DNA from 3 places in the Methylobacterium sp. HMF5984 genome. Region 3 is predicted to be linked to each of the others. Evidence: riboswitches for the same ligand, from Rfam matches in the RefSeq annotation. Region 3 holds a riboswitch; each other region holds the start of a gene.

Region 1 (3,264 bases), 1.5 Mb from region 3:
CCGGGCCCTCTACGTCGGCCCGGACGGCATCGAGGCCAACCCGATGCTCTACGTCTCGCGCGCGCCGTGGGGCCTGTACGAGATGCTGTCGGAGTTCTTCACGATCCACGGCATCCCGGTGGGCCCGATCCTGTTCCTGCGCGAATGGGGCCTGTCGTGGAAGCACCCCCTCCCCCGCCGGGCGGAGGATCACAAGCGCGCCCTGATCGTCCACATGCTGTCGCTGTATCGCGACCTGCCGTTCGTGCTGATCGGCGACAGCGGGCAGCACGATCCGGAGGTCTACGGCCGGATCGTCGCCGACCATCCGGGCCGGGTGAAGGCGGTCTACATCCGCAACGTGTCGCGCGACGCCGACCGCATTCGCGAGATCGAGGCGCTGGCGCAGGTCGTCGCGGCCGCCGGCAGCCACCTCGTCATCGCCGCCGACAGCACCGCCATCGCCCGGCACGCGGCGAGCCTCGGCCTGATCGCACCGGGCGCGGTCGCCCTGGTGGCGGACGAGCACGCGGCCGGCGGCGAGCCGGCGGAGCTGACCGCGGAGACCGCCCTGCCGGGCGACCTCGGCTCCGTCCTCGGCGGCGCCGGAGGAACCTTGCCGCCGAGCGTCGTCGTCGAGGCGTCGGCGCAGGACGGATCGCATATCTCGACCTAGCGTCACCGTGCGCGCCGTCGCTGTCGCCGCCGGGTCACACTTCACAGGAGCGTGATTCCGGCCGTTGACTCTTCGGGACCGCGGAAGCCACTTGGCGGGGACGGTTCCCCTCGGGGATCAAAAGGGAACGCGGTGAGGACGAGGCTCCGAGGAGCCTTTCCAATGCCGCGGCTGCCCCCGCAACTGTAAGCGGCGAGCCTCCATCAACACGTCACTGGGTCACGGCGCCTGGGAAGACGATGAGGGGCAGCGACCCGCGAGCCAGGAGACCTGCCGTCAGTCGTGGTCACACGCGAAACGCGTCGGGCGGGGTGCCTCGACGGGTGTCGAGACGCATGGGCCCGCGCGGCGCATGCGGGGCGGCCTCGTTCGCGGTGACGTGCCACCACACGCGTCCGCACGTCCCTCCCATGCCCTTGCCCACCGCGAGACCCGCGCCGAACGACGCACAGGAAGCCGCCCGGCATCCGTGCGCCGGCGGCCGAGCCGCGTTCGGCCGATCGCCTAATTGTAACATTGTTACATTCGATGTAGATGGAGGGTCGGGCAGGCCGTCGCGTCGCGCCGATAGAGCCGAATCCGATCCATGCTCGTTCTTCTGCAAACCGCTCGTTCCCTCGGGCGCGCGATGCGCTGCCCGCTCCTCGCCGGCACGGCGCTCGTCATCCTCGCTCCGCCGCGAGATGCCGGCGCCCAGCCGGTCGCCGGCGAATCGGCGAGCGTCGTGCTCGACACCCTCACGGTCGCGGGCGACGGCGTCGGCTTGAGCCGCGCCGCGCCGGTCGGCCTCAACCTGCGCACGCCCGACCGCGGCGCGAGCCGCCTCGGCCTCACGCCGCTGGAGACCCCCGGCAGCGTCGACGTCATCTCCGGCGAGACCGCGCGGCTGCGCGGCCAGGACACGATCGCGGACGCCGTGACGCAGAACGCCACCGGCATCACCACCATCGCCTCGCCGGGCAACGGCAACGGCGCCTTCACCAGCCGCGGGTTCTCGGGGCCGAACTCGATCCAGCAGCTCTACGACGGCACGCGGCTGTTCGTCGGCGCCAACACGGTGACCTTCCCGTTCGACACCTGGAACGTCGAGCGCATCGAGGTGCTGCGCGGGCCGGCCTCCGTGCTCTACGGCGACGGGGCGATCGGCGGCGTCATCAACGTGGTGACGAAGAAGCCGACCTTCACGTCCATCAACCTGGTGCGGGCCGGCGTCGGATCGGACGGCATCGCGCGGCTCGCCCTCGATTCCGGCGGCCCGATCGGCGACGCGGTGGCCTATCGCCTCAACGTCAGCGGCAACCGCGCCGGCGGCTGGATCAGCCCGGACGGCGACTTCCGCAACCTCGCGGTCTCGGGCGCGATCCTGCTCCAGGCCACGCCCGACCTCGCCTTCACCCTGAGCCACGACCTCGGCTATCAGGAGCCGGCGCGCTACTGGGGCACGCCGCTGGTCCACGGGCGCATCCCGGATTTCATCCGGTTCAAGAACTACAACGTCCGCGACGCCAAGATCACCTGGGCGGACAACTGGACCCAGCTCAAGACGGAATGGACGCCCACCGCCGACATCACGGTGCGCAACACCGCCTACCGGCTGCAGAGCAGGCGCCACTGGCTCGACGTCGAGACCTACAGCTTCAACCGATCGACGCGATTGGTAGACCGGAGCGACTACACCGAAATCTACCACCAGCAGGAACAGCTGGGGAACCGGTTCGACGCCGCGTTCAAGGGCACGCTGTTCGGCTTCCGCAACGAGTTCCTGGCCGGCTTCGACGTGAACCACATCGACTTCCGGCACATCAACAACTTCTCGACCGTCGGATCGGGCCTCGTCACCAGCGTCCCGCTGACGGATTACGACCCGGGCTCGTTCCCGCTGAACGGCCGCGCCAGCCCGGCCTACGCGACGAGCACCGACCAGGCCTCGGTCTTCGCCGAGGACCGGCTGATCCTCACCGACCAGCTCTCGTTCCTGTCCGGCGTCCGGTTCGACGCCTCGACCCTGCAGCGCGAGAACCTGATGAGCAACGCGCAGTTCGAGAAGTCCTTCCAGGGCCTCGGCTACCGCTTCGGGCTGGTGTTCAACCCGACGCCGGACACCGCGCTCTATGCGCAGGTCGCCACCGCCACGGACCCGGTGAACAGCCTGATCACGCTGTCGCAATCGCTGGCCGGCTTCAAGCTCTCCACCGGCGAGCAGGTCGAGCTCGGCGCCAAGGGCGTGTTCTGGGACGGCCGAGGCGAGTGGACGCTCGCCGGCTACCGCATCGTCAAGGACAACCTGATCTCGGCGGTGCCGGGCCAGCCGAACGTCTCGACGCAGGTCGGCCGGCAATCCTCCTACGGGGTCGAGGCGGCGCTCTCGCTGCAGGTCACGCCGCTCTGGCGGGTCGACGCGAACCTCGCCCTGCTGCACGCGCAGTACGATTCCTTCGACCAGGCCGTGAACGGCGCGACGATTTCGTACGCCGGCAACCGGCCGATCGACGTGCCCGAGCGGGTCGCCAACCTCTGGCTCAATTACGCCTTCGCGCCGACCTGGGAAGCACGGGTCGGGTTCCAGTACGTCGGCGAGGTGTTCAGCGATTTCGGCAACACCGCGCGAC
Region 2 (3,264 bases), 1.5 Mb from region 3:
GGCGGCGGTGATCGCCGTGCGGACCGGGAGCGCCACGGTCTCGAAGTCGTCGTGGTCGTGATCCTCGCCCGCGCCGTGATGCGAGGGGCGCGCGTCGAGGTCGTCCTCGGCGGCGGCCTGGAGGCCGAGCAGCACCCGCGGGTCGATCTTGCCGTGGGCTGTCTCGACCACCTTCACCGCGCGGGGAAGCTGGCGCTCCACCTCGGCCCGCACCTGCGCGAGGCCGGCGGCGTCGAGAAGATCCGCCTTGTTGAGCACGACGAGGTCGGCGCAGAGGAGCTGGTCCTCGAACACCTCCTCGAGCGGGTTGTCGTGGTCCACCGCCGTATCGGCGGCGCGCTGGTTGGCCAGAGCCTCGGGGTCCTCGGCGAAGGCGCCCCACGCGACCGCCGGCCCGTCCACGACCGCGACGACGCCGTCGACGGTCACCCGCGAGCGGATCGCCGGCCACTGGAACGCCTGGACCAGGGGCTTGGGCAGGGCGAGGCCGGACGTCTCGATCAGGATGTGCTCGGGCGGGTTCGGGCGATCGAGAAGAGCCGTCATCGCCGGCATGAAGTCGTCCGCGACGGTGCAGCAGATGCAGCCGTTGGGAAGCTCGACGATCGAATCCTCGGTGCAGCCCTCGATGCCGCAGGCGGCGAGGAACGACTTGTCGAAGCCGATGTCGCCGAACTCGTTGACGAGTATCGCGAGCCGGCGCCCGCCGGCATTCTCGACCACGTGGCGCACCAGCGTCGTCTTGCCCGCCCCGAGGAAGCCGGTGACGATGGTGCAGGGGATCTTCTGGACGATGCTCATGGGGATCTCGCCGATGGCTCAGGCCGCGCGCGGCGGAAACGGAGGGATGCGGGCGACGACGCCCTTGCGGAATTCCTGCGGCCTCTGCTTCCACGGCACGATCCCGTCGGGCGTGCCGGCGTAGAGGCCGACGCCGTCGAGAATGATGCGTGCGGAATCCGCCGGGTCGAGGTCGCCGTAGACGTAGGTCCAGCGATCCTCCGCCGCCACGGCGACGGTGCAGGGCCGCTTGCAGACCGACAGGCACTCGACCGCTTCGATCGTCACGCCGTCGGGGGCGGGAAGCGCACGCAACGCGTCGAAGAGGCGGGCGCCCGCGCGCGGGCCGTCCGGCGCATCGCTCTCCATCCGGCAGGTGGTGCAGACGTAGAGGATCGTGTCAGCCACGGGCGCCTGCCGCGGCCTTCGGGCCGAAGGTCTGCCAGGCGCGCCCGAAGGCTAAGCCGATCACCGCCCAGAACACGAAGGCGATGGCGAGCGAGCGCGCGGCGAACTGCGCGGCGAGGCCGGCGGGAAGCTCGGACGGCGTCGCCGCCACCTCCGGCGCACCGGCCAGATGCGGAGCGACGATGAGCACGATTCCGCCGAGGATGGTGATCGGCACCCGGCGGATCGCGATGAGATAGATCCCCATCGCGGTGGCCGACGCCGTCATCACCCACCAGACCTGGCGGGCGGCCAGCGGGGCCGCCTCGCTGCCGGGCAGCTCGGGCGGCAGGCCCAGAGCCGGCGCAAGCGCCACGGCGAGGAAGCCGGCGACCGCGAAGGCGAGCCCGCGCTCGGGCGACGGCTCGCGGCCGGTGGCCAGCATCACCGCGCCGAGGAGCAGGGCGTAGCCGATGCCGCCGACGAGGGTCGCGAGCCCGGTGAACAGCATGCGCGGCAGGCCGGCGGCCGGCTGCCATTCCGGCTCGGCCTTGGTGTCGTGGTCGTGCCCGGCATGGGCGAGCACGATCGGCAGGCGCCCGGCCAGCGGGGCCGCCGAGGCGGCGGCGCCGGGAGCGGCCTGGGTCTCGTAGCGCTCGGCGGCGATGATCAGCGGCGAGGTGAGCGCGAGCTCGAGCCCCGTCACAAGGACGGCCGCGAGGAAGCCGGCGGCGAGCGCCGCCGACAGGAGCCGGATGAGCATGGGAACGCCTGGGTTCAGGCGGTCAATGGCAGGGGAAGTTCTGCGTGTGCCGGAAGTCGTGCGCCGCGTTGTGCAGCGCCGAGGCCGGCGAGAAGCCGGCGAGGAACACGAGCCCGAGGCCGAGCATGGCGGCGGCGACGATGGCGACGAAGCCCTCGTTCGCGCGGGTGCCGGTCTGGGTGAGGGTCTGGGTGGTCATGTCGACAACATCTCCGGCCGCCCCGCCGGCGGCGTTCGAGAAAGCGCGGGGGACGGCAGGTCTCCTGGCTCGCGGATCGCAGCGCCTGCCGCCTTCCCGAAACATCGGTGGCCGAAGGCAGGAGCTGAGGGCTCCCACGGCGTTCCGGGCTTCGATCCGCAACGCAGTCCCATCTCGGACAGGTCGGTTCAACGAAGCTCGGATCGCCGTGGGGACCCTGGCCGCTTACAGTTGCGGGGGCAGCCGCGGCATCGGGTTTCCCCTCACCGCATTCCCTTTTCACCCCGTCTCCGGGGCACCGTCGCGTCCAGCCATAGCCTGTCCGGTCTCCCCGCACAACGGAGGCTTTGACGGGCGCACAGGGGTTGGGGCATGGGTTCCAGCCATGCAGCAGGCCGCGCCTCGGACGACCCTCGTGCTCGGCGGTGCGCGCTCGGGCAAGAGCGCCTACGCCGAGAGGTTGATCGAGGCGGTGCCGGGCCCGTGGCTCTACCTCGCCACGGCACAGGCCTGGGACGACGAGATGCGCGCGCGCATCGCCCTCCACCGAGCGCGGCGCTCCGGCGACTGGATCACTCGGGACGTGCCGAACGCTTTGGCCGCCGCGATCGCCGAGGCGCCGGGGCCGGTGCTGGTTGATTGCCTGACCTTGTGGCTGACGAACCTGCTGCTTGCCGATGCCGACCTCGACGCCGAGACGGCGGCGCTCCGCAGTGCCTGCCGGGAAGCGCACGGGCCGCTCGTCCTCGTGTCGAACGAGGTCGGCCTCGGGATCGTGCCCGACAATGCGCTCGCCCGCCGCTTCCGCGATGCGGCCGGACGCCTCCACCAGAGCCTCGCGGCCGAGTGCGACCGCGTCGTCCTGACGGTCGCCGGGCTGCCGCTCGTCATCAAACCGCATGGAACGCCATGACCGACGACGCCGAACGCCATCGCGAGAAGATGGAGAAGCGCAAGGCGGTGCAGGACGCCGAGGTCGCGGCCAAGACGATCGAGAAGGGCCTGCTCATCGTCAACACCGGACCCGGCAAGGGCAAGACCACGGCGGCGCTGGGCCTGGCGCTCCGCATGCTGGGGCGCGGCCACAGGGTCGGCGTGGTGCAGTTCATTAAGGGCGCGTGGGACACCGGCGAGG
Region 3 (3,264 bases):
CGATCCGTCGCGGGCGCGGGCCGGACGCTGCGCGGCTGCGGGCACCGGGTCGCCTTCGAGTCGAGTCCGCATGCCTCATCACCCGCGCTCCTCCTGCGGCCTCACGCGTCCCGCCCGCCGCCGGCGGGCACGCCGCCACCCGATCCTTCGCAACACGCTCGCCGCCCTGCTCTGCCTCGTCACCCTCGAGGGCGTGCCGCCGGGCGGCGGGACCGAGCCGGTGCCGCAGGTCGCGAGCCTCCAGGCCCGCAGCACCGGGTCGACCGCCCTCGCCGCCCTGTTCGATCCCCGGCCGATGCTGGGCCCGGAGGCCGGCGCGGACCGTCAGGGCGCGCCCCTCGGCGCCGCGCTCACCCCGCCCGAGCCGCGTTTCGCCCCGCCGGTCGCGACGCTCGCGGCCGCCGAGCCGCGTTCGACGGAAGCCGCGCCCCCGGTGCAGACCGGCCGGCAGGCCCAGGTCGTGGAGCAGGTGCGGGCCCTGCGGGCAAACCAGGTCTTACGGGACACGCAGGTCCTGCGGGTTACCCAGGTCCTGCGGGACACCGAGGTCGTGCGGCAGGCCCAGATCGTGCCGCTGCCGGTCGCCCGCCCGGCGGACCTGATCGCCGCCCCCGTGCCGCAGCGCCTCGCCCTGCGCCGCGCTCCGCGCCGGGTGCCCGAGGCGGTCCCGGCGCCCACCGCCGAGACGCCGTCGTTCTTCGAGGAGCTGTTCGCCGCGCGGAAGGATTCGGGCCCGGCTTTGGCCTACGCCGCCCTCGAGAGCCCCGGGCTGGAGCGGTCGCGCGGCCGCCTGTTCCCCGGCCCCGACGCGGGCGCCGGCACGGCGATCTACGACATCACCGCCCGCACCGTCCGCCTGCCGAACGGCGAGGTGCTGGAAGCCCATTCCGGCCTCGGCGCCAGCATGGACCATCCCGACTTCGTGCACCTGCGGATGCGCGGCTCGACCCCGCCGGGCACCTACGACCTCACCGAGCGCGAGGCTTTGTTCCACGGCGTGCGGGCGATCCGCCTCAACCCGGTGGGCGGCGCCGCCGCGATCCACGGCCGCGACGGGCTGCTGGCCCACACCTACATGCTCGGGCCGAGCGGCGCCTCGAACGGCTGCGTGTCCTTCCGCAACTACGACCGCTTCCTGCAGGCGTTCCTGCGCGGCGAGATCCGCCGCCTCGTCGTGGTGACCGGCCGCGGCGACGGCCCGGCCCGCTTCGCCGCGAGCCGCTGACGCCGTCACCGATCGGCCACACCCGGCGACGGCGTCCGAAAGCCGGATTGACGGGCCGGCGGCGCCCGACGCAACCTGCACGCGACGGTTCCTCATCGAGGATCAAAAGGGAACGCGGTGAGGGGAGGGCCCGACGGGGCCTTGCCCGAAGCCGCGGCTGCCCCCGCAACTGTAAGCGGCGAGCCTTCCACCACTGGACGTCACTGGATGCGCCGCATCCGGGAAGACGGTGGCGGGCGATGACCCGCGAGCCAGGAGACCTGCCGTCAGTCGTGGTCACACGCGAAGCGCGTCGGGCGGGGTGTTCCGGCGGGTGTCGAAGCCCCCGGCCGTCCGACGGACGGAGCGGTGGATCGGCCTCGTTCGCGGTGACGTGCCACGTCCGCGTCGCCCGAGGTCCCGTGTCCGCGTCCCAGTCCCCGCCCGTCTTCCGAACGCCAACCCTGCTCGCTCTCGCCTGCGCCGCCGCCCTCTCGGGCCCGGCCGCGCTGGCGCGCCCCGCCGCCGGGGAGGCCGAGGCGAACCTCGCCGAGATCTCCGTGACGGCCGACGATCCCAGGCCCGCCGCCGGGGCGGCGGCGAGCGCCGGCTACGTCGGCGGCACCATCGGCGCCGGCGGGGCGCTTCGGACGGTGGATGCGGCGAGCGCCGGCATCGTTTCCGGCGCCGAGATCAACAGCCGCCCGATCACGCGGCCGGGCGAGGTGCTCGAATCCGTGCCCGGCCTGATCGTCACCCAGCATTCGGGGGAGGGCAAGGCCAACCAGTTCTTCCTGCGCGGCTTCAACCTCGACCACGGCACCGACATCGCGATCGAGGTCGACGGGATACCGGTGAACATGCGCACGCACGCGCACGGCCAGGGCTACGCCGACATCAACTTCCTGATCCCCGAGCTCGTCGGCGCGGTGGCGTTCCACAAGGGGCCGTACTTCGTCCGCGACGGCGACTTCGCCTCGGCCGGCTCGGTACGGATCGACTACCTCGACACCGTCGCCAAGAACGTCGCGCTGACCGCGTTCGGCAGCTTCGGCTACGCGCGGGCGCTGACCATCGCCTCGGCCCCCCTCGGCCAGGGCAACCTGCTCGTGGCGGGCGAGGCGCAGGTCTACGACGGCCCGTGGGACGTGCCGGATGCGCTGCGCAAGGTGAACGGCGTGGTGCGCTACAGCCAGGGCACGGCGCTCGACGGGTTCTCGGTCACCGGCATGGCCTATGCCAGCCGCTGGACCGCGACCAACCAGATCGCATCGCGCGCGGTGTCGGAGGGGATCATCGGCCGCTTCGGCACCCTGAACCCGACCGACGGCGGCGACAGCAGCCGGTTCTCGCTCTCGGGCCGCTGGAGCATGACCGACGACACCGGCGTCACGCGGGCCTCGGCCTACGTCATCCGCTCGCAGCTCAACCTATTCAACGACTTCACCTACTTCCTCAACGATCCGGTCAACGGAGACCAGTTCCACCAGCTCGACCAGCGCATCCTCGGCGGCGGCGAGGTGAGCCACGTCTTCCAAGGCGACCTGTTCGGGCATCCGATGGAGAACGAGATCGGGGTGCAGACCCGCACCGACGCGATCCGCGTCGGGCTGTTCAACACCGCGAACCGCCAGTTCCGCACGGGCGTCCTCGACGACCGGGTGCTGGAGGCGAGCGGGGCGTTCTACGTCGACAACCGCGTGCGCTGGACCGACTGGCTGCGCACCAGCGTCGGCTTCCGGGCCGACGGCTACTACGGCGACGTGGTCTCCGACACGGCGGCCAATTCCGGCAAGGCACGGGACGGCATCGTCAACCCGAAGCTCGGGCTGGTGCTGGGGCCGTGGTTCGACACCGAGCTCTACGTGAACTACGGCGGCGGCTTCCACTCGAACGACGTGCGCGGCGTGACCGCGACGGTCGACCCGGCGAGCCCCCTCTTCAACATCGCGCGCTCGCCCTTCCTCGTGCCCTCGACCGGCTACGAGGTCGGCATCCGCAACCGCTCGATCGCCGGGCTGGAGACGGCATTGGCCCTGTTCCGCCTCGATTTCGCGTCG

Evidence for each region. Region 3 has a riboswitch for cobalamin ahead of ACFZ8E_RS12860 (TonB-dependent receptor). Riboswitches for the same ligand answer to the same signal wherever they lie in the genome.
Region 1: another riboswitch for cobalamin. It lies ahead of ACFZ8E_RS05545 (TonB-dependent receptor); the one in region 3 lies ahead of ACFZ8E_RS12860 (TonB-dependent receptor).
Region 2: another riboswitch for cobalamin. It lies ahead of ACFZ8E_RS19940 (CbtB-domain containing protein); the one in region 3 lies ahead of ACFZ8E_RS12860 (TonB-dependent receptor).

The regions. Positions count from the first base shown of each region.
Region 1 is NZ_JBJFLN010000001.1:1,184,514-1,187,777, reverse strand. It holds gene ACFZ8E_RS05550 (App1 family protein) at 1-655, shown strand, start outside; cobalamin riboswitch at 740-948, shown strand; gene ACFZ8E_RS05545 (TonB-dependent receptor) at 1,284-3,264, shown strand, end outside.
Region 2 is NZ_JBJFLN010000001.1:4,108,618-4,111,881, reverse strand. It holds gene cobW (cobalamin biosynthesis protein CobW) at 1-801, opposite strand, end outside; gene ACFZ8E_RS19950 (DUF1636 domain-containing protein) at 820-1,188, opposite strand; gene ACFZ8E_RS19945 (CbtA family protein) at 1,181-1,930, opposite strand; gene ACFZ8E_RS19940 (CbtB-domain containing protein) at 1,953-2,129, opposite strand; cobalamin riboswitch at 2,166-2,447, opposite strand; gene cobU (bifunctional adenosylcobinamide kinase/adenosylcobinamide-phosphate guanylyltransferase) at 2,515-3,042, shown strand; gene cobO (cob(I)yrinic acid a,c-diamide adenosyltransferase) at 3,039-3,264, shown strand, end outside.
Region 3 is NZ_JBJFLN010000001.1:2,654,997-2,658,260, forward strand. It holds gene ACFZ8E_RS12855 (DUF2778 domain-containing protein) at 71-1,225, shown strand; cobalamin riboswitch at 1,294-1,508, shown strand; gene ACFZ8E_RS12860 (TonB-dependent receptor) at 1,627-3,264, shown strand, end outside.